One region of the Nonomuraea sp. KM90 genome, then DNA from elsewhere that is predicted to be linked to it. Evidence: riboswitches for the same ligand, from Rfam matches in the RefSeq annotation. Region 1 holds a riboswitch; the other holds the start of a gene.
The links. Region 1 has a riboswitch for cobalamin ahead of cobN (cobaltochelatase subunit CobN). Riboswitches for the same ligand answer to the same signal wherever they lie in the genome.
Positions count from the first base shown of each region.

Region 1 (10,698 bases):
GTGCCGGGTGTTCCTCACGACCGGACGCCGGAGCCTGCCGCTGTTCACCGGGGTGCCCGGCGCGTGGCTGCTGGCCAGGTCGGTGGACCCGCCCGAGCCGCCCGTGCTGCCGAACGTGCACGTCCTGCTCGACCGCGGCCCCTACACCGTCGCAGGCGAGCTGGCCCTCATCCGGGAGCACCGCCTGGACGTGCTGGTCACCAAGGACAGCGGCGGCCCGATGACCACGGCCAAGCTCGTCGCGGCCCGTGAGGCCGGACTGCCGGTGATCATGGTGGACCGGCCGCCGCTGCCCGCCGGCGCCCGGCTGGTGGACACGGTGGCGGCGGCGGTGTCCTGGGTTCAGGGATAGCGGCGAGGCGTGTAGACGGCCCCGCTGCCGGTGACGCGGGTCGTGGAGGAGCCGACGATCAGCAGGCAGCGCATGTCGACCGCGGCCGGGTCCAGGTCGCCGAGGGTGGTGACGGTGACGCTCTCCTGCGGGCCGCCGACGTCGCGTCCGATGACCACGGGGGTGTCCGGGGCGCGGTGTTCGAGGAGCAGGTCACGGGCGGCGGCGACCTGCCACGTACGGCTGCGCGAAGCCGGGTTGTAGATCGCCAGCACCAGGTCGGCCCGGGCGGCGGCGGCCAGCCGATCGGCCACCACCTCCCACGGCTTGAGCAGGTCGGACAGCGACAGCACGCAGTAGTCGTGGCCGAGCGGCGCGCCCACCCGGCTCGCCACCGCCTGCGCTGCCGTCAGCCCGGGCACGACCCGGACCGGCACCTCGGGGAAACCGCCGGCCGCCTCCAGCACGGCGCTGGCCATGGCGAACACGCCCGGGTCGCCCGACGACACGACCGCCACGCGGGCGCCGTCGCGGGCCAGCTCCAGGGCATGCCGGGCGCGCTCGGCCTCGACCCGGTTGTCGGTGCGGTGCCGGCGCTGGCGCGGGTTCGGTGGCACGCGGTCCACGTACGGGCCGTAGCCGACGATGTCCGTGGCCGCCGCCAGAGCCTCCTGAGCCTCCGGCGTGAGCCACGGCCGCCCCGCCGGGCCCAGGCCGACCACGGCCACCTCGCCCGGCCCCGCTGCCGACGGCGGCTCGGGGACGAAGGTCCGCTCGGCCGGGCTGGCGAGCAGGGCCAGCGAGAAGTACGGGACCCCGTCCGGGTCGACGTCCTTGAGCGGCGCCACCCGCTCGGCGCCCATCGTGGCGCGCTCCACGTACCAGGCGTCGTCGAGCCGCCCGGCCTCGGCCAGCGCGTCGCGGACCTTCTCGAACGTCCGGCCCAGCTTGAGCACGGCGGCGGAGTCGGTGCCGCGCAGCCGCTCGGCCAGCACGTCGGCGGGCAGTGTGCCGGGCAGCACGGTGAGCACCTCGTCCCGCTCCACCAGCGGCCGCCCGAGCACGGCGGACGCGGCGCTGACCGAGGTGACGCCGGGCACCACCTCGGTCGGGTAACGGTGGGCGAGCCGCTTGTGCATGTGCATGTAGGAGCCGTAGAACAGCGGATCCCCTTCGGCCAGCACGACCACCGTCCGGCCCGCGTCCAGGTGGGCGGCCAGCCGCTCGGCGCAGTCGGCGTAGAAGTCGTCGAGCGCGCCCTGGTAGCCGCCCGGGTGGTCGGTGGTCTCCGTGGTCAGCGGGTACAGCAGGAGCTCCTCGACCTGCCCCTCCCGCATGTACGGCAGCGCGATCGAGCGGGCGATGCTGCGGCCGTGCCGGGCGGCGTGGTACGCGATCACGTCGGCCTCGCCGATGAGCCGGGCCGTCCTGACCGTGACCAGTTCGGGGTCACCGGGCCCGAGGCCGACTCCGTACAGGCGTCCCGTCATCACATTCACTCCGTCTCGCCGGCGATGGCGTTGACCGCCGCCGCAGTCATCGCACTGCCGCCGCGACGGCCGTGCACCACCAGGTACTCCAGGTCGCTGTCCGCCAGCGCGCGCTTGGACTCGGCCGCGCCGATGAAGCCGACGGGGATGCCGAGCACCGCCGCCGGTCGGCCCGCGCCCTCGGCGACCAGCTCCAGCAGCCGGAACAGGGCGGTCGGCGCGTTGCCGATCGCCACCACCGCGCCGTCCAGCCGGTCGCGCCACAACTCCAGGGCGGCGGCGCTGCGGGTGGTGCCCAGCCTTCCGGCCAGCTCCGGGACCCGGGGATCGCCCAGCGTGCACACCACCTCGTTGGCGGCGGGCAGCCTGCTGATGGTCACCCCGGAGGCCACCATCCGCGCGTCGCACAACACCGGGGCGCCCCCGCGCAGGGCTCGCCGCGCCCGCGTCACCACCTCGCTCGACCAGTCCAGGTCCGCCACCAGGTCGGTCATGCCGCAGGCGTGGATCATCCGCACCGCCACCTGCGCCACCTCGGGCGGCAGGCCGGTGAGATCGGTCTCGGCGCGGATGGTCGCGAACGAGCGCCGGTAGATCTCGGCGCCGTCGCGGATGTAGTCGGTCACTGGCGGTGTTCCTCGTATCCGTCGGTGGTGGCGATCAGCTGGACGACCCGGCCGCGCGGCAGGCCGCAGCGCCGCTCACATCCGGCCCAGTGCACGGGTGTCTCGGGCGCCTCGTCCAGGCCGGCCACCCAGCGGCGGGCGTCGGCCTGGACGTCCGCCCGGGACTTCGCGCAGCCGGGGCGGCCGGTGCAGGCGGTGACGCCGGCCCAGGGGGAGCCGGGGTCGGTGGCGAGGCCGGCGGTGTCGAGCGCGTCCGTGATGCGGTCGGCCTCGGCGGGGGAGAGGTCCAGCAGCACGGCGGTCCGCCAGGGGGTCAGGCGGATGACGCCGCCGCCGGCCAGCGCCCGCGCCTGCCCGGGCGACAACCGGCCCAGCGGTACGACCACCTCGACCGCCACCCGCCCGTCCCGCTGCGCCACCCGCCCGGCCCGCGCCCGGCCCGGCCCGTCCCGCTCCCCGCCCGCGCCGCCTCTTGCGCTTGCTGGTGCCGCGTCGATGGCGGCCGGGTTGCTGGTGGCCGGGTTGATGGTGGCTGGGTCGCCTGTCGCGGGGCCGGTCAAGCGGGCGGTGATCCGGGCGGGGCCGTCCGGGAGCTCGTGGAGGCGCCACGCTCCGGCGCCGTCCTCGCGGGACCGCTCGTCGAGGAACGCCTCGGCGGCGGCGATCATGAGCGGGACGGCGGAGTCCGGGCCGGTGGTCAGCCCGGTGTCCGAGCCCGCCAGCAGCAGCCGCCCGTTCCGAGGGGCCATCGGCGGTGGCTCGTCCCGAGGGGCAGTCGGCGCCCGTGGCCCCGTGCCGGGACTCGCCGCGCCCTCGCCGGGAAGGGGTGCGAAGGTGACGTCCGCGCCGAGACCGGTCACGTCGCCCGTGCCGTCGTCCAGGGCGAACAGGAAGCGCCCGGGCAGTTCCGCCAGGCGCGGGTGCGCGCACAGGGCCTCGTCCAGTGCCCGTACCAGCGGCTGCGGGTCCAGGTGGCCCCCGGGGCCCCGCCCGCCGAGCGGGGAGGCGACGATGTTGCGGACCCGCTCGTGGGCCGGGGACGGCAGCAGGCCCGCCGCCGCGATCCGGGAGGCGAAGGCGGTGGGCGAGCGCAGGCCGCGGACCTGCACGTTCGCTCTCGACGTCAGCTCGATCACGCCCGAGCCGAGGTCGGCCGCGCAGGACGCCAGCTCGCGCAGCTGCGCGGGCGACACCGCGCCGCCGGGGAGGCGGACGCGGGCCAGCGGGCCGTCGGCGGCCTCGTGCACCTGTAGCGCTCCCGGACAGGCGTCAGGGCGGACACGTCCGGAAAAGTCAGCTATGGACACGATCAGGATGGTAACGCCACTTATGGGGCGGGTCGGTTCTGCCGTAGGCTCCTGCGTAGGCGATGGCATGGGAGGAAGCCGGTGCGAAACCGGCGCGGTCCCGCCACTGTGACCGGGGAGCGAACCCCACGACAGGCCACTGCCCGGCGACGGGTGGGAAGGCCGGGGTGAGCGCTGATCCGGGAGCCAGGAGACTCCAGCCGTCGCGACACCCGCTACCGGGGCGAGGACCCCGAGGGAGGATCGTGCCGTGCCCGGCGACAGCCGTACCGTCCTGCTGCTCTCCACCTCCGACACCGACCTGCTGAGCGCCCGGGCCAGCGGAGCGGCCTACCGGTCAGGCAATCCCGCCCGCCTGACGGCCGACGACCTGCCCGCCCTGCTGGAGGGCGCCGACCTGGTCGTGGTACGCCTGCTCGGTGGCCGCCGCGCCTGGGCGGAGGGCCTCGACGCGCTGCTGGCCGGGCCGCGCCCGGTGGTGGTGCTCGGCGGGGAGCAGGCGCCGGACGCCGAGCTGATGGAGCTGTCCGCCAAATACGGTGGGGTCAGCGGCGGCGTCTGCGCCGAGGCGCACGCCTACCTGGCGCACGGCGGGCCGGCCAACCTGGCGGAGCTGCACACGTTCCTGTCCGACACCGTCCTGCTGACCGGCCACGGCTTCGCCCCGCCCGCGCCCGCCCCCGCCTGGGGCCGGCTGGAGCGTGCCGCGCGCCGCCAGGACGGGCCCGTGATCGGCGTGCTCTACTACCGGGCGCACCACATGGCGGGCAACACGGCGTTCGTCGAGACGTTGTGCCGGGCCGTCGAGGACGCGGGCGGGCAGGCGCTGCCCGTCTACTGCTCGTCGCTGCGTACGGCCGAGCCCGAGCTGCTCGACACCCTGCGCGCGGCCGACGCGCTGGTGGTGACGGTGCTGGCGGCGGGCGGCTCGCGACCGGCGACCGCGAGCGCGGGCGGTGACGACGAGGCGTGGGACGTCGGCGCGCTGGCGGCCCTGGACGTGCCGATCCTGCAGGGCCTCTGCCTGACCACCTCGCGGCGGGCATGGGAGGAGAACGACGACGGGCTCTCGCCGCTGGACGCGGCCTCGCAGGTGGCGATCCCGGAGTTCGACGGGCGGATCATCACGGTGCCGTTCTCGTTCAAGGAGATCGACGAGGACGGGCTGACCGTCTACGTGGCCGACCCCGAGCGGGCCGCCCGGGTGGCGGGCATCGCCGTACGGCACGGGCTGCTGCGGCACACGCCCCCCGACCGGCGCCGGCTGGTGGTGATGTTGTCGGCGTACCCGACCAAGCACTCCCGCGTCGGCAACGCCGTCGGGCTGGACACGCCCGCCAGCACCGTCCGGTTGCTGGCCCGGCTCGCCGAGGCCGGCTACGACCTGGGCGGCGGCTTCCCCGGCGTGGCCGAGCAGGACGGCGACGCGCTCATCCACGCCCTGATCGCCGCCGGGGGACAGGACCAGGACTGGCTGACCGAGGAGCACCTGGCCGGCAACCCGGTACGCATCTCCGCCGCCTCGTACGAGCGCTGGTACCGCACGCTCCCCGCCGACCTGCGCGCCGGGATCGAGCGGCACTGGGGCCCGCCGCCGGGGGAGCTGTTCGTGCACGAGGGCGACAGCGGGACCGACATCGTCCTGGCCGCGCTGCGGGCCGGGAACCTGGTGGTCATGGTGCAGCCGCCACGCGGCTTCGGCGAGAACCCGATCGCCATCTACCACGACCCCGACCTGCCGCCCAGCCACCACTACCTGGCCGCGTACCGGTGGTTGTCGGACGAGTTCGGCGCGCACGCGATGGTGCACGTCGGCAAGCACGGCAACCTGGAGTGGCTGCCCGGCAAGTCGGCCGGGATGTCCGCCGCGTGCGGCACCGACGCGGCCATCGGCGACCTGCCGCTGATCTACCCCTTTCTCGTCAACGACCCGGGGGAGGGGACGCAGGCCAAGCGGCGCGCGCACGCCGTGCTGGTGGACCACCTGGTGCCGCCGATGGCCCGCGCCGACACCTACGGGGACATCGCCCGGCTGGAGCAGCTCCTCGACGAGCACGCCACGATCGCCGCCATGGACCCGGCCAAGCTGCCCGCGATCAGGGCGCAGATCTGGACGCTGATCCAGGCCGCCCGGCTCGACCACGACCTGGGGCTGGCGGACCGGCCGCACGACAGCGAGTTCGACGACTTCATCCTGCACGTGGACGGCTGGCTGTGCGAGGTGAAGGACGCGCAGATCCGCGACGGCCTGCACGTGCTCGGCCAGGCGCCGGAAGGGCAGCCGCGGGTGGACCTGGTGCTGGCGATGTTGCGGGCCCGGCAGATGTGGTCCGGCCGGGAGACGCTGCCGGGCCTGCGCGAGGCGCTCGGCCTGGCCGAGGACGGCACGGCCGGGCTGGGAGCCGTGGACCGGGCGGAGGCCACGGCCCGCGCCCTGGTGGAGGGGATGGAGCGGCGCGGCTGGGCACCGGAGGCGGCCGGTGAGGTCGCCCGCGCCGTCATCGCGGCCGGCGAGGCAGCCCGGGGAGTCCTCGCGGCCGATGGGGTCGCCGACGGCCCCCTTCCGGCCGACGAGGAGCGGGTGGAGCTGGTCGCGCGCGTGCTGACCTTCGCCGCCACCGAGATGGTGCCGCGCCTGGCCCGCACCACCGACGAGCTGGACCACGTCCTGCACGCCCTCGACGGCGGCTACGTCCCGGCCGGGCCCAGCGGCTCGCCCCTGCGCGGCCTGGTGAACGTGCTGCCGACCGGCCGCAACTTCTACTCGGTCGATCCGCGGGCGGTGCCCAGCCGGCTGGCCTGGGAGACCGGTCAGGCGATGGCCGACTCCCTGCTGGAGCGCTACCGGGCCGACACCGGCGAGTGGCCGCGCTCGGTGGGACTGTCCGTCTGGGGCACCAGCGCCATGCGTACGGCAGGCGACGACGTGGCCGAGGTGCTGGCCCTGCTCGGCATCCGCCCCGAGTGGGACGAGGCGTCGCGCCGGGTCACCGGCCTGGAGCCGATCCCCCTCGCCGAGCTCGGCCGGCCCCGGATCGACGTGACGGTACGCATCAGCGGCTTCTTCCGCGACGCCTTCCCCCACGTGGTGAGCATGCTCGACGACGCCGTACGGCTGGCCGCGGGCCTGGACGAGCCGGACGAGGACAACTACGTGCGTGCCCACGTCACCCGGACCGGCGGCGACGAGCGCCGGGCGACGATGCGGATCTTCGGCTCGGCCCCCGGCGCGTACGGTGCCGGGCTGCTGCCGCTCATCGACAGCCGCAACTGGCGCGACGACGCCGACCTGGCCGAGGTGTATGCGGTGTGGGGCGGCTTCGCCTACGGCCGCGACCTCGACGGCGTCGCCGCCCGCCCGCAGATGGAGGACGCCTACCGCCGGATCGCCGTGGCCGCCAAGAACGTCGACACCCGCGAGCACGACATCGCCGACTCCGACGACTACTTCCAGTACCACGGCGGCATGGTCGCCACCGTCCGCGCGCTCACGGGGAAGGCGCCGGCCGCGTACGTGGGCGACAGCACCCGGCCCGACGCCGTACGCACCCGCACGCTCTCGGAGGAGACCGCCCGGATCTTCCGCGCCAGGGTCGTCAACCCGCGCTGGCTGGCCGCCATGCGCCGGCACGGCTACAAGGGCGCGTTCGAGCTGGCCGCGACCGTCGACTACCTGTTCGGCTACGACGCCACCACCGGCGTGATGGCGGACTGGATGTACGACAGGCTCACCGAGGCGTACGTGCTCGACCCCGAGAACCAGGAGTTCATGGCCCGCTCGAACCCGTGGGCGCTGCACGGCATCGCCGAACGCCTCCTCGAGGCCGCCGAGCGCGGCATGTGGCAGCACCCGGACCCGGAGATCCTGCGCGGCCTGCAGGAGGTCTACCTCAAGACCGAAGGCGACCTGGAGGACGACACCAGCCGCTGAGCCAGGCCGGGCGCCCCGGCCCAGTGCAGGTGCAGGTAGGACGCGGTCACGCGGGCGTCGCCGTACCCGTCGGCGCCGCCGTCCCAGCGGAACAGCGGCTCGCCCGCGTACTCGACAGACGTGCGGTGGAACTCGTGCCCCCGCAGGCGCTCGCCCGCCCTCGTGAGCGGCGAGCGCCTCAGCGCGACGGCGTCCCGGTAGCCGAGCGTCAGCCGGGACGTCATCCGCGCCCGCCCGGGAACCCGTCCGCACATGCGCTGCCCGTCCAGCTCGTCGCACAGGTACAGCAGCCCCGCGCACTCGGCGGCGATCGGGCCGGGGAAGGCCGCCACCTGCTCGCGCAGCGGGGCGTTGGCGGCCAGTTCGGCGGCGTACACCTCGGGGAACCCGCCGCCGATCACGAGCGCGGCGGCGCCGTCCGGCAGCCTCTCGTCACGCAACGGGTCGAACACCGCCACCTCCGCTCCCGCGGCCCGCAGCAGCTCGACGTGCTCGGCGTACCCGAACGTGAACGCCGCCCCGCTCGCCACCGCCACCACCGGCCGCTCGCGGACGGCCGCGTACGGAGGCGTCCATGGGGCGGCGTCCAGCGGGGGAGCCGACCTCGCCAGCCGCAACAGCGCGTCGAGGTCGCACGACCGGGCCACCAGCGCGGCCAGCCGCTCCACCGAGGCCACCGCCTCGCTCACCCGCTCGGCCGCCGGGACGAGCCCCAGATGCCGCGACGGCGTCGCCACGCCGTCGTCGCGCCGGATCGCCCCCAGCACCGGCACGCCCGCCGCCTCCAGCGCGGCCCGGCACAGCTCCTCGTGCCGGTCCGAGCCCACCCGGTTGAGCACCACCCCGCCCACCCGCACCCGGGGGTCGAACGTGGCGAACCCGTGCACCACGGCCGCCACCGACCTGCTCTGCCGCGCCGCGTCCACGACCAGCACCACGGGCGCCGCCAGCAGCCGCGCGACGTGCGCGGTCGAGGCGAAGTCCGTGGCCCCCCTGCCGTCGAACAGGCCCATCACGCCCTCGACCACCGCCACGTCGCACCCCGCCGCGCCGTGCCGGAACAGCGGGCCCACCCGCTCCTCACCGACCAGCCACGGATCCAGGTTCCGTCCCGGACGGCCGGTGGCCAGCGCGTGGTATCCGGGGTCGATGTAGTCGGGCCCCACCTTGTGCGGCGAGACCTTCAGCCCCCGCCCCCGCAGCGCCGCCATCAGGCCCGTGGCCACCGTCGTCTTCCCGCTCCCCGACGACGGCGCCGCGATCACCAGTCGCGGAACTACCACTCGATACCCTTCTGCCCTTTCTGCCCGGCGTCCATGGGATGGCGTACCTTGCCCATCTCCGTCACCAGGTCGGCCACCTCGATCAGCCGCTCCGGCGCGTCCCTGCCGGTGATCACCACGTGCTGGTTGCCCGGCCGCCCGGTGAGCGCCGCCAGCACGTCGTCGAGCTCCAGCCAGCCCCACTTCAGCGGGTACGTGAACTCGTCCAGCACGTAGAACCGGTACGTCTGGGCCGCCAGGTCGCGCTTGATCTGCTCCCAGCCCTCCCGGGCGTCGGCCGCGTGGTCCTCCTCGGTGCCGGGCCGCTGGATCCAGGACCAGCCCTCGCCCATCTTGTGCCAGGTCACCGTGCCGCCCTCGCCCGTGTCGCCGAGCACCTTGAGCGCCCGCTCCTCGCCGATGCGCCACTTGGCCGACTTCACGAACTGGAACACCCCGACGGGCCACCCCTGGTTCCAGGCCCGCAACGCCATCCCGAAGGCGGCCGTCGACTTGCCCTTGCCCGGGCCGGTGTGGACGATCAGCAGCGGCCTGGTACGGCGCTGCCGGGTGGTGAGGCCGTCGTCCGGCACGACGGCCGGCTTCCCCTGCGGCATGACTCAGACCACCTTCCGGTAACCACGATCGCCCCCATGGTCAGCTGCCGCCCGCCTGTGATCGCGGACGACCGACCCGAGATCGGCGAGGTCATCGAGCGGAACGAGCCGGGCCCGCAGCCGGGACGCCAGCCGCCCGGCCAGGCCGAGCCGTACCGGCCCGCTCTCGCAGTCGACGACCACCGACGCCGTGCCCGCCAGCAGCCCGGCCGCCCGGTCCACGTCCCCGCCCGCCGTGACGCGCCCATCGGTCACCACCACCAGCAGCGGCCGCCTGGCCGGATCCCGCAGCCGCTCCACCCGCAGCACCTCCGCCGCCCGCACCAGCCCGGCCGCCAGCGGAGTACGCCCGCCGGTGGGCAGCGAACGCAACCGCGCCGCACCCGCCTCCACCGACGACGTGGGCGGCAGCGCCACCTCGGCACCCGCGCCCCGGAACGTCACCAGCCCCACCTTGTCGCGCCGCTGGTAGGCGTCGAGCAGCAGGCTGAGCACGGCCGTCTTGACCACCGCCATCCGCCTGCGCGCCGCCATCGAGCCGCTCGCGTCCACCACGAACAGCACGAGGTTGCCCTCCCTGCCCTCACGCATCACCTCACGCAGGTCGTCGCCGCGCAGCACCAGCCCCGGCCCGCCGCGCCCGCGTTCCCTCTGGTGCGGGGCGGCCGCCAGCAGCGTCGCGGTCACGTGCAGATCGCGCACCGGCCCGGAGGGGCGGCGCGACCCGGTGGCCCGGCCGCGCGGGGTCCGCGAGCGCGACCGCCGCCCGGACGCCCCCTCCCCGAGCCCCGGCACCTCCAGCAACGGCACCCGGTACGGCGCCATCACCCCATCCACCCGCCCGGCCGCCCGATCGGCGCCCCCACCGTCCTGGCCCTCACCCGGAGACCCGTCGTCCCCACCCGCATCCGCCCCCTCGCCAGAAGGACCACCGCCCGCCCCACCACGATCGTCCGCTTTGTCACGATCGTCCGTCCGGCCACGATCGTCGGCACCGCCACGATCGTCCGAGCCGCCACGATCATCTGGGCCGCCACGATCATCTGGGCCACCACGATCATCTGGGCCACCACGATCGTCCGGGCCACCACGACCATCTGGGCCGTCCGGACTGTCGCTCCCGTCCGGATCGTC
Region 1 covers NZ_JBQQCB010000100.1:3,669-14,366, reverse strand. The annotation lists gene ACTWPW_RS48700 (cobalt-precorrin-6A reductase) at 1-352, shown strand, start outside; gene cobJ (precorrin-3B C(17)-methyltransferase) at 343-1,821, opposite strand; gene ACTWPW_RS48690 (precorrin-8X methylmutase) at 1,827-2,447, opposite strand; gene cobG (precorrin-3B synthase) at 2,444-3,694, opposite strand; cobalamin riboswitch at 3,771-3,973, shown strand; gene cobN (cobaltochelatase subunit CobN) at 4,005-7,685, shown strand; gene ACTWPW_RS48675 (cobyrinate a,c-diamide synthase) at 7,640-8,953, opposite strand; gene cobO (cob(I)yrinic acid a,c-diamide adenosyltransferase) at 8,962-9,564, opposite strand; gene ACTWPW_RS48665 (VWA domain-containing protein) at 9,568-10,698, opposite strand, start outside.

Region 2 (10,698 bases), on a different contig from region 1:
GGGGTAGCGGCTGGGGTCGCGGTTGGCGGCCAGCAGGGAGATGAAGACGAACTCGCCCTCGGGGATCTCGACGTCGCCGACGCGGATCGGCTCGGTGGTGAAGCGCAGGGTCGCGATGTTGATCGGCCCCTCGAAACGCAGGAACTCCTCCACCGCACCCGGCAGCAGGGACGGGTCCGCCCGCAAAGCGGCCAGCTGGGCGGGGTCGCCGATCAGGGCGAGCACGCTGTTGGCGATCAGGTTGACCGTGGTCTCGTGGCCCGCCACGAGCAGCAGGAACGCCATGGACACCACTTCGTCCGCGGTCAGCCGGTCGCCTTCGTCGGAGATGTGCACGAGCTCCGACAGCAGGTCCTCGCCGGGCGCGGCCCGCTTGGCGGCGACCAGCCCGGTCAGGTAGGCGTGCATCCACGCGTGGGCCTCGCGCATCTCCTCGGCCGACGAGGCCGCCACGAAGGGCGCGGTCCAGGTCCTGAACTCGTCGTGGTCCGCGGCCGGGATGCCGAGCAGCTCGCAGATGACGGCGATCGGCAGGGGGAAGGCGAACGACTCCATGAGGTCGAACTCGCCCACCTCCGCCATGCCGTCGAGCAGGCCGTCGGTGATCTGCTCGATGCGCGGGCGCAGCCGCGACACCGTCCTGGCGGTGAACGCCTTGTTCACCAGTTTGCGCAGGCGCGTGTGGTCGGGCGGGTCGGAGTTGAGCATGTGGGCCGACAACGACGAGGCGTACGGCCCCGCCGTACCCGGTGGGAACAGCTTCACCGCCCTGGCGCTGTCCTTGGCCAGCCTGGGGTCGTTGAGCAGTTCCCTGGCTTCGGCGTACCTGGTGACCAGCCAGACCCTGAGCCGCCGGTGCGCGGTCGCGGGCCGTACCGGCCCCGCCTCGCGGGCGCGCCGGTAGACCGGATGCGGATCCTGGAAGAAGGCCCGGTCGAGATTGAGTGCCGGGTCCGTGACCGATTCGCTGTACCGCAACGTTCGCCTCTCTCCAGCTCGGCGGGCGCCCGCCGAGACCGCCGTACGATCTCCGCGGGCGGGCAGGACGTCTGTCACCTCGTCGATGAGGCCGGCCAGCTCGCCCGGCCGCGACAGGAACGGAGAATGGCTCCCCGGCAGGTGCCTGACCACCCCGGCCATCGTGAGCTGCCGCTTGATGAACAGGTCGGGCATGCTCCGGTCATCGTCGCAGACGATGAGCGCGGAAGGCACCGCTCGCCACGAGGCCCGCGTCTGCCGCTCGGTGAAGGCACGCGCGCTCTGTGGCCTGAGCCGGGCGACGGCCGCCTCCGCCCACTGCGCGGGTACGTCGTGGTAGAGCGCCTCGACCGGCGGCTCAGGAGCCGGCAGCAGCTCGGCGTCCTGGGGGAACCACGGCCCGCCGAGCGGCGTGACCACGGCCTCCCCCGCCTCCAGCATGTGGGCCGCGAGGTAGACGAGCCGCCGCACGTTCGGCACGGTCTCGGCCACCTCGGTGACGGGGACGCCACCGTAGGAGTGCGCGAGCACGGTGACCGGTCCCTCGATGGCGCGCAGATGTTCCCGTACGGCCCGCGCGTCGTCGTACATCCCCGCGTGTGGATCCCCCGACGTGCTCGGCAGGTCCACCGTGGACGTGCGCCAGCCGCGTTCTTCCAGCTCGGGTACGAGCCGATCCCAGCACGACGGTCCGTGCCAGGCGCCGTGCACGAGCACCAGCGTCTCCTTGTTCACCACGTTCTCACCCCCGTTTTCGCATGACACCCGGCCAGGATGGCAGGGCCGCGTGTACGCGCCGCCTATACGGCATTGACGCGATGTCAGCGCGATGACGCACCGGCCCCCGGCCGCTGATGAGTTCGGCGGGGTGCAGTCCTCAATGATGCGGCCTCATCCAGGACCAGAGGTGGCCTCGTCCGGCACGATGACGGGCGGGTTCACGAGAAGCACGCGACCGGGCGGTCGTCGCCACCGTGTCGCCACCGTGTCGCCACCGTGTCGCCGCCGCGCGCGCAGGCGGTCGGTGGCCGGTTCGATTCGCCAGCCGGTCAGGTGGTCCAGCGGGCTCTGCCCGACGGTCCGCCTGAAGCGGGCGGCGCGTGTCGAACGGGACACTGCCGCGGTCTCGGCCAGGTGCACGCGCAGCGGGTGAAGCAGCATGACCAGGGCGAGATGCTCGGTGACCGGTGTCGAGGCGAGCTTCTGGTCGCGCAGCTCTGCGTCGAGCTGCTCAAACGCCCAATGTACGGTCGCGGCCTCGGTGGTGCGGCAGGGCACATGGATCACTGGCGGCAGCACGTCGAGCAGCAGTTCGCGCGCCCGCTGACCGCCGGCAACCATCCTGACGGACAGGCGGCTGGTCGTGCCGGATCGGCTTGCACCACCGCCCACGAGATCCTCACCGGGCGGCGCATCATCGACACCGGCGGTGCCTCCGGGATCGGCTGGAGACGGTAAGGGCGCCGCGGGGCGCGGGAGCCGAGATCACCGTCGCGGCCCGCAACCCCACCGGCGGCCGGCGAGCCCTCGACCTGAGCGATCTCGGCTCCGTGCGCGCGTTCGCGGACGATTGGAGCGGGCCGGTGCACGTGATCGTGGCGAACGCCGTGACCATGCCTCTGCCTGCCCGCCAGGTCGCCGCCAACGGCTGGGAGCTGCAGCTGCCGGCGAACTTCCTCGGGCACTTCGCACGATCGCCTCGGTGCTGCTCGCCGGTCCCCGCTTCTCTGGGCCTACGCGCTCACAGCGACAGCGGACCACTGAACCGAGGCGTCGTCACCGGCACGTCCCAGGCGCGCTCGCCGATCGCCTCCACCTCGGCACGCATCCGGCAAGGCGGCCGTCATCAGCGTGGCCGGGCCGCTGTCGAGAGAAACTCCGGAGGCCGAGTCCGCGCCGCACCGATCACGAGTTCGCCGACGGCCGTCGGGCGCCCCGGCGGCAGGTCGACAGGCACAGGAGCCCCACCATGTCCGATATTTCGTACAAGAAGCTTGGAGCACCATTCATGACTACTGTGATGCTTGTGCACGGCGCCTGGCACCAGCCGAGCAGCTGGGCCCGGCTTGAGGCCGAGTTGCACGCTCTCGGCTATGGCACGCGCACGCCGGGGCTCCCGAGCGCCGGCGAACATCCCACCGCAGGCATGCATGAGTCGATGTACGCCATCCACGGCCTCGCCGATCCCGAAGACACAAGCGGCCTGTTCCCGCTCAGCGACGAACCCGCGTGTCTCGCTCTACGGCGATCTGCCCGATGAAGAGGCCGAGCAGGCGGTGAGCAAGCTGGTCAACCAGACCATCCGATCGTTCGCGGAGAAGGTCGACGTAGCCGCCTGGCGGAGCATCCCGTCCACCTACATCATCACGGAGCAGGACCAGGCCGTCCCTCTCGCACTGCAGGAGCAGATGGCAGCCCAAGCGGCCGAGACCCGCCGGCTCCCTGGCGGGCATTCGCCGTTCCTGTCCCGGCCACGACGGCTGGCCACCCTCATCGACGAGATCGTACGGTCGGCCTGAACCCTTCGCTGTGCCAGTCCTTCATCTCCTGGTGCTTGGCCTTGGATACCACCGACATAGGAGATTTCTGGCCAGAAGCGATCTCGACGTGTCCCTTCTCGTCCGGGTCTCTCGCAGGAGGCATCCGCGAAAGTGCAGGGTTTGTCCAGTCATGTGCCGCTCCAGGGATTCGAACCCTGAACCTCCGCCTCCTGAAGACGGCGCCTCTGCCAGTTGGGCCAGAGCGGCTGGGCCCCGGGCTTGGCTGGCGTGGGCCGGCCCGGGGCGAGGGCCGGGTCCGGCCGGGGGGCGCCATTCCCGCCGGCCAGGCCGTGGCCCGCGGCCCTTTCCTTTCAGGGCCGTGTCCGAGTGGCAGGATTCGAACCTGCGGTGCTCCTGCTCCCAAGGCAGGCGGGCTGACCAAACTGCCCCACACTCGGTTTCCTCGAATGAAACAAGCCGCCTCGAATTTCTTCGAGACGGCTTTTCCGGTAATCCGCGATCGGATTATCCGGTAAGCCGTCGCCGCAGCTCGGGCAGGGCCGGGAGCGGCCGGGAGAGGCTCAGGTAGCGCACTTCGCCGCCCTTCCTGGACGTTGCTGAACGTTGCTGGACAATGTCCACGGTAAACCGATGATCGGGCGCGTGCCACATATTTAATTCCGGCCGGCTCAGCGGTCCTTGGTCCAGCTCACGCCCACCCGGGTCTCCGGGGTCTCGACGCGGAAGCGGGGCAGGGCGTCCGGGTAGTTGTCGCGGACGTAGTTGACCAGGAACTCGCGTACGTCGCACTTGAGGTCCCACGAGGACGGCGAGTCCGCGGCGCTCATCAGGCCCCGCAGCTCCACCAGGCCGTTCGGCAGCACGTCGGTGACCTGCAGCGTCCAGTCCTTCTGGTCCCACAGCGGGTTGCCCTGGAGGAACTCGTACAGGGCGTCGCGCAGTTTCGGGACCGGCACCGCCCAGTCCACCCGCAGGTACACGACGGCGAGCACGCGGCTGCCGTGGCGGGTCCAGTTCTCGAACGGGGTCTGGGTGAAGTACGACACCGGCAGCACGAGCCGGCGCTCGTCCCACAGCCGCACCACCACGTACGTGAGCGTCAGCTCCTCGATCCGCCCCCACTCCTCCTCGACCACGACCACGTCGTCCAGCCGCAGCGCGTCGCTGAAGGCGAGCTGCAGCCCGGCCAGCACGTTGCCGATGGTCGGCTGGGCGGCGATGCCGACGACCGCGCCCGCGATGCCGGCCGAGGCGAGCAGCCCGGCCCCGAGCGCCCGCACCTGCGGGAAGGAGAAGAGCATCGCGCCGACCGCGATGACGACGATGACCGCGGCGGCGATGCGGCGGACGAGCGCGATCTGCGTCATGATCCGCCGCGCCCGGCGGTTGCGCTCCCCCTCGACCAGCACCAGCCGGTCGAGGACGATGTCCGTGAACGCGTACGTGGCCTGCACGATCAGCCAGGTCACCGCGGCGATCGTGACGAGGCCGAGCACCCGCTCCACCGACCCCGCCACCGCCCGTTCGGACGGCGTGTCGCCGAACATCCCCGGCCCGAACACCACGTTGAACGCCACCACGGCGGCCACCGAGAACGCGGGCCACGTGCAGTGCTCCACCAGGTGCCGGGCGAGCGCGAATTTGCGCCCCATCCTGCTCAGCACCCGCCGGGCCACTTCCACCAGGAGGATCGAACCGACCACGGCGATTACGAGGATCGGCCAGTCCGCTGGAGACTGCACGCTCATGCCCCCTTATGTATTAGAACGTCTCGTCAAAGCTCACATTGCCCTCAACCGCCACTTGGTAAGCAGAAACCCGCCGTTCGAAGAAGTTGGCCAACTCCTGCACGTCCTGCAACTCCATGAACGCGAAGGGGTTCGCCGAGCCGTACCGGCTGGGCAGGCCGAGCCGGGCCAGCCGCTGGTCGGCGACGTACTCCAGGTACTGGCGCATCTGGTCCACCCCCATGCCGGGCATGCCCTCGCCGCACAGGTCCGCGGCGAAGGCCAGCTCCGCCGCGACGGCCTCCTCGATCATGAGGGTGACCTGCTTGCCCAGCTCGTCGTCGAACAGCGACGGCTCCTCGGCCCGCACCGTGTCCACCACGCTGAACGCGAACTCCATGTGCATGGACTCGTCGCGGAACACCCAGTTCGTCCCGGTGGCCAGGCCGCCGAGGAGACCGCGCGAGCGGAACCAGTAGACGTACGCGAACGCGCCGTAGAAGAACAGGCCCTCGATGCAGGCGGCGAAGCAGATGAGGTTCAGCAGGAACTGGCGCCGCTCCGCGGCCGTCTCCAGCCGCCGCAGCCCTTCGATCGAGTCGATCCACCTGAAGCAGAACTCCGCCTTGTCGCGGATCGACGGGATGTGCTCGATCGCGGCGAACGCCTTCACCCGCTCGTCCGGGTCGGGCAGGTAGGTGTCGAGGAGCGTCAGGTAGAACTGCACGTGCACGGCCTCCTCGAAGAGCTGCCTGCTCAGGTACAGGCGCGCCTCGGGGGCGTTGACGTGCTGGTAGAGGTTGAGCACGAGGTTGTTGGCCACGATCGAGTCGCCGGTGGCGAAGAAGGCGACCAGCCGGTTGATCAGGTGCCGCTCCTGCGGGGTCATCCTGGCCAGGTCGGCGAGGTCGTTGTGCAGGTCCACCTCCTCGACGGTCCACGTGTTGCGGATGGCCGCGCGGTAGCGCTCGTAGAAGTCGGGGTAGCGCATGGGCCGCAGGGTGAGGTCCATACCGGGGTCGAGCAGCACGAAAGGGTCTCCTTACTGGCAGGCTTCGCAGGTTTCGGGGTTCTCGAGGGAGCAGGCGATCGCCTCGGCGGAAGGGGCCGCGACCGTCGTCTGGGCGATCCGGGTGGCGGGGCGCGAGCGCAGGTAGTACGTCGTCTTGAGGCCCTGCTTCCAGGCGTAGGCGTACATCGACGAGAGCTTGCCGATGGTCGGGCTGGCCATGAAGAGGTTGAGCGACTGCGACTGGTCGATGTACGGCTGCCGCGCGGCGGCCAGGTCGATCAGCGCCTTCTGCGGCAGCTCCCACGCCGTGCGGTAGAGCACCTTGAGGTCGTCGGGCACGCCGGGCACGGTCTGCACCGAGCCGTCGGCGCGCTTGAGGTCGTCGCGCACCTGCTGGGTCCACAGCCCGCGCGCCTGCAGATCGGCCACCAGATACCGGTTGACCTGCAAGAACTCGCCCGACAGGGTCTCCCGCTTGAACACGTTGGACACCTGCGGCTCGATGCACTCGTAGCAGCCGGCGATGGAGGCGATCGTCGCGGTCGGGGCGATGGCGACCATGAGCGAGTTCCGCAGGCCGGTCTCCGCGATCTTCTCGCGGAGCGCGTCCCAGCGCGGCGAACCGGCCGCGCCGTAGTGGTCGGGGTGCAGCACTCCCCCGGCGGCCCGCGTGTCGGCGTACGACGGGTGCCTTCCGCGCTCGGCCGCCAGGTCGGCCGAGGTGTCGTACGCGGCCAGCGCGATCTCCTCGGCGATCCTGGTGGACAGCTCCAGCGCCCGCGGTGAGTCGAACGGTAGCCGCAGCGTGAAGAAGACGTCGGCCAGCCCCATCACGCCCAGCCCGATGGGCCGCCACCGCTTGTTGGCCGCCTCGGCCTCGGGCGTGGGGTAGAAGCCGAGGTCGATGGTGCGGTCGAGGAAGCGGACGGCGGTGCGCACGGTCCGGCGCAGCCGCTCCCAGTCCATGTCCTGCCCGGCGCCGTCCCCGGTCAGGTGGGCGGCCAGGTTGACCGAGCCGAGGTTGCAGACGGCCGTCTCGGCGTCGCTGGTGACCTCGAGGATCTCGGTGCAGAGGTTCGACAGGTGGATGACGTTCTCGGGGCGGGCGGTCTGGTTGGAGGTGCGGTTGGCGGCGTCCTTGAACGTCATCCAGCCGTTGCCGGTCTGGGCGAGGGTGCGCATCATCCGGCCGTACAGGGTCCTGGCGGGGATCTGCCGGACGTACCGCCCGGCCGCCTCGTACGCGCGGTACGCGGCCGTGAACTCCTCCCCGTACAGGTCCGTGAGGTCGGGCACCTCCTTCGGGTCGAACAGCGACCACGTCCCGTCCGCCTCGACCCGGCGCATGAACTCGTCGGGGACCCAGTTGGCCAGGTTCAGGTTGTGGGTGCGGCGGGCGTCCTCGCCGGTGTTGTCGCGCAGCTCCAGGAACTCCTCGATGTCGGCGTGCCAGGTCTCCAGGTAGACGCAGGCCGCCCCCTTGCGCCGGCCGCCCTGGTTGACCGCCGCCACCGAGGAGTCCAGCGTGCGCAGCCAGGGCACGATGCCGTTGGAGTGGCCGTTCGTGCCCCTGATCAGGGAGCCGCGCGAGCGCACCCGGGTCCAGGAGATGCCGATGCCCCCGGCGTACTTGGACAGCCGGGCCACCTGCCCGTACCTGTCGTAGATGCCCTCCAGCTCGTCGCGCGGCGAGTCGAGCAGGAAGCAGGACGACAGCTGCGGCCGGCGCGAGCCGGAGTTGAACAGGGTGGGCGAGCTGGGCAGGTACGACAGCGTGGACATGAGCGCGTACAGCTCCGCCGCCTCGGCCACCGACTCCGACAACCCGCAGGCCACGCGCAGGAAGAAGTGCTGCGGCCGCTCCAGCACCCCGCGCGTCTCGGGGTGGCGCAGCAGGTAGCGGTCGTACACCGTGCGCAGCCCGAAATACTCGAACCGGTCGTCCGCCTCGGCGGAGACCAGCGCGTCCAGCTCGGCGGCGTGCGCGGCGACGAACTCCGCCAGCCCGTCCTGCACGAGCCCGGCCGCGTGGGTGGCGGCGATGGACTCCGAGAACGTCCGCACGCCGTGCGCGGCCGCCTCGTCGGCGATCTCCTCGGCCAGCAGCCGGGCGGCGACCCGCGAGTTGGCCGGGTCGGTGATCACCCGGGCGGCGGCCTCCTCGATGGCCAGGCGGCGGTCAACCTCAACGATCTGAGTCACGTGCTCTCTCTCCTCGCGAGCTCATCCCCGTGAGGGCACGCGAGAGCACGGCGAACCGGATCACCGGCCGCGTCGCGCTCCGGCCCGCCCTCGAGGCCCTGAACACTTCGTGCCGGACACGGCCCGGCACGACGCTGGCAGGTCTTCGGGCTCGCGGGCGCGCTCCATGGCTCCTACTGGCCGTCGCTTCCCGGATCTCTCCAGTGCACAATGACGGCGGTCGTTCCCGCTCACCGCTGCGGGGCAGCCCCGGAATCTCACCGGGTTCCCTTTTGCTCCGCCTCCGGAGAGGCGAACCAGCGACGACCAGGATCCTACATCTAGTGGCCGTTCCCGCAACTACCCCAGCATGTTGTGGCTTTGGTGGTGTCGAGCAGTCCGAGGTCCCGCAGGACCGCGCGGGTGCGGGCGATCTCGGTGCCGACCCAGCGGGCGAAGTCGTCGCCGACGAGGGGGATCGACAACCAGCCGGCGGCCCGGCACGCCGCCTCCCAGCCGGTCGAGCCGATCACCACCTCGCACATGCGCAGGGCCGCCTCGCGGCTCTCGTCGGCCATGTCCTCGGGCCCGAAGGCGGCCACCCAGTCCGCGAAGTCCACCCGCACGCCGCACTCCAGCAGCGTCGGCACGTCGAGCTCGGGCACGCGGGTGGCCGAGGACACCGCCAGCGCCCTGACCCGGCCGCGGCCGATGCCGGCGCGCCAGCCGGTCAGCGGTCCCGCGGCGGCGGCTCCCTTACCGGCCAGCAGCGCGGTGGCCGCCTCGCCGCGGCTGGGGTAGCCGGTGTACTCGACCTGCCTGGTGTCCGCGCCGAGGGCCTTGGCGATCAGGCCGAACAGCAGGTGGTCGGGCTCGCCCTGCGGCCCGCCCACCAGCGGTGTCCGGCCGGGCGAGGCGACCAGCCGGGCGCCGAGGTCGTCGAAGTCCTTGACCGGCGAGGCGTCGGGCACGACCACGACCTCGACCTCGCCGCTGAGCCTGGCCAGCGGGGTGCCGGTGTCGAGCAGGCTCTGGCCGTTGTTCAGCTCGGCCGCGGCCAGCGCGGGCAGGCCGGTCACCGTGATGGGCGTGCCGGCGCCGGACTCGAACCCGGCGGTACGGGCCGCCCCGGCGAACGCCCGCCCCACGGGGACCCAGCGCGGCCCGCTCGGATTGATGGAGAATCCGGTACGCGGCATGCCCCCGCCGGTGCGCTCCGTACCGCAACCGGCGGCGCAGGCCGTGACTCCCAGCCCCCAGGCCAGGAACCGCCGCCGGCGCATCTGCTTCTCCCCCGAATCCCCCATTACCCTAGGTTAATAACCCATTACGCGCCGCTGCACACCCGGGTCGCGACAAACAACACAAATCGCTTTTCTTCGCGCTTTTTCGTGATTTTTAAACTTATTGGGTTTTCTTGCCGACCCCGGCCATGAGCGACGACGGCAACGACCAGTCGCCCACCAGCTTGGGCCGGTCCGGACGCCAGTCGGTGGCCTGCACGAGCCCCGGCGGCTCCAGCGGGAACCCGCCGAAGAACGCGCGGATCCGGGCCGGGGTCCGGTCGGTCCCGCCCCGGGCGGAGGAGCCGCCGCGCTCCTCGTCCTCCAGATGCGCCATGGTCGTGGCGTGCGAGATCACCAGATAGCCGCCCGGCGCCATCCGCTCGCGGAGCACGCCCACCGCCTGCTGGGGGTGCGCGGAGTCCGGCAGGAAGTGCAGGATCGACACCAGCAGCACGGCGATCGGCTGGTCGAGGTCCAGGAACTCACCGGCCCCGGCCAGCACTTCCGCCGGATCCAGCAGGTCGGCCTGGACGAAACGGGCCCTGCCCGGTGCGTGCCGGAGCAGGGCCGTGGCGTGGGCGGCGACGACGGGGTCGTGGTCGACGTAGACGACCCGGGCCTCCGGGGCCACCTCGTGCGCGCTGCCCTGGGTGGGCAGCCCGCTGCCGAGGTCGAGGAACTGGCGGATCCCGGCGCGCGCCACGTAGCGCACGGCGCGCTGGAGGAAGGCCCGGTTCGCGCGGGCCAGCGCGACCGCCTCCGGGATCAGCTCGGCGAGCTGGTCAAGGGCCAGACGGTCGACCGCGAAGTTGTCCTTCCCACCGAGCATGTAGTCGTACATGCGTGCGGGATTGGGCCTCTGTTGGTCGAACTTCCGCACAGTATCGAATTTATGTCGTCGCAAGCCAGATAACGATAGTTTGCGCTGAATTGGACTCAGTTACTCAACCGTTACGCTCTTGGCGAGGTTGCGCGGCTTGTCCACGTCGCGGCCCAGCGCGACCGCCGCGTAG
Region 2 covers NZ_JBQQCB010000074.1:35,597-46,294, forward strand. The annotation lists gene ACTWPW_RS42890 (alpha/beta fold hydrolase) at 1-1,743, opposite strand, end outside; partial or broken gene ACTWPW_RS42895 (cupin domain-containing protein) at 1,870-2,382, opposite strand; gene ACTWPW_RS42900 (hypothetical protein) at 2,948-3,238, shown strand; gene ACTWPW_RS42905 (alpha/beta fold hydrolase) at 3,129-3,497, shown strand; tRNA gene ACTWPW_RS42910 (tRNA-Leu) at 3,652-3,725, opposite strand; tRNA gene ACTWPW_RS42915 (tRNA-Pro) at 3,841-3,916, opposite strand; gene ACTWPW_RS42920 (mechanosensitive ion channel family protein) at 4,148-5,221, opposite strand; gene ACTWPW_RS42925 (ribonucleotide-diphosphate reductase subunit beta) at 5,241-6,236, opposite strand; gene ACTWPW_RS42930 (ribonucleoside-diphosphate reductase subunit alpha) at 6,249-8,420, opposite strand; cobalamin riboswitch at 8,540-8,736, opposite strand; gene ACTWPW_RS42935 (tripartite tricarboxylate transporter substrate-binding protein) at 8,741-9,706, opposite strand; gene ACTWPW_RS42940 (SAM-dependent methyltransferase) at 9,804-10,565, opposite strand; gene glmS (glutamine--fructose-6-phosphate transaminase (isomerizing)) at 10,626-10,698, opposite strand, start outside.
Region 2: it holds a riboswitch for cobalamin, as region 1 does, so the genes downstream of both, ACTWPW_RS42930 (ribonucleoside-diphosphate reductase subunit alpha) here and cobN (cobaltochelatase subunit CobN) in region 1, are expected to answer to the same signal.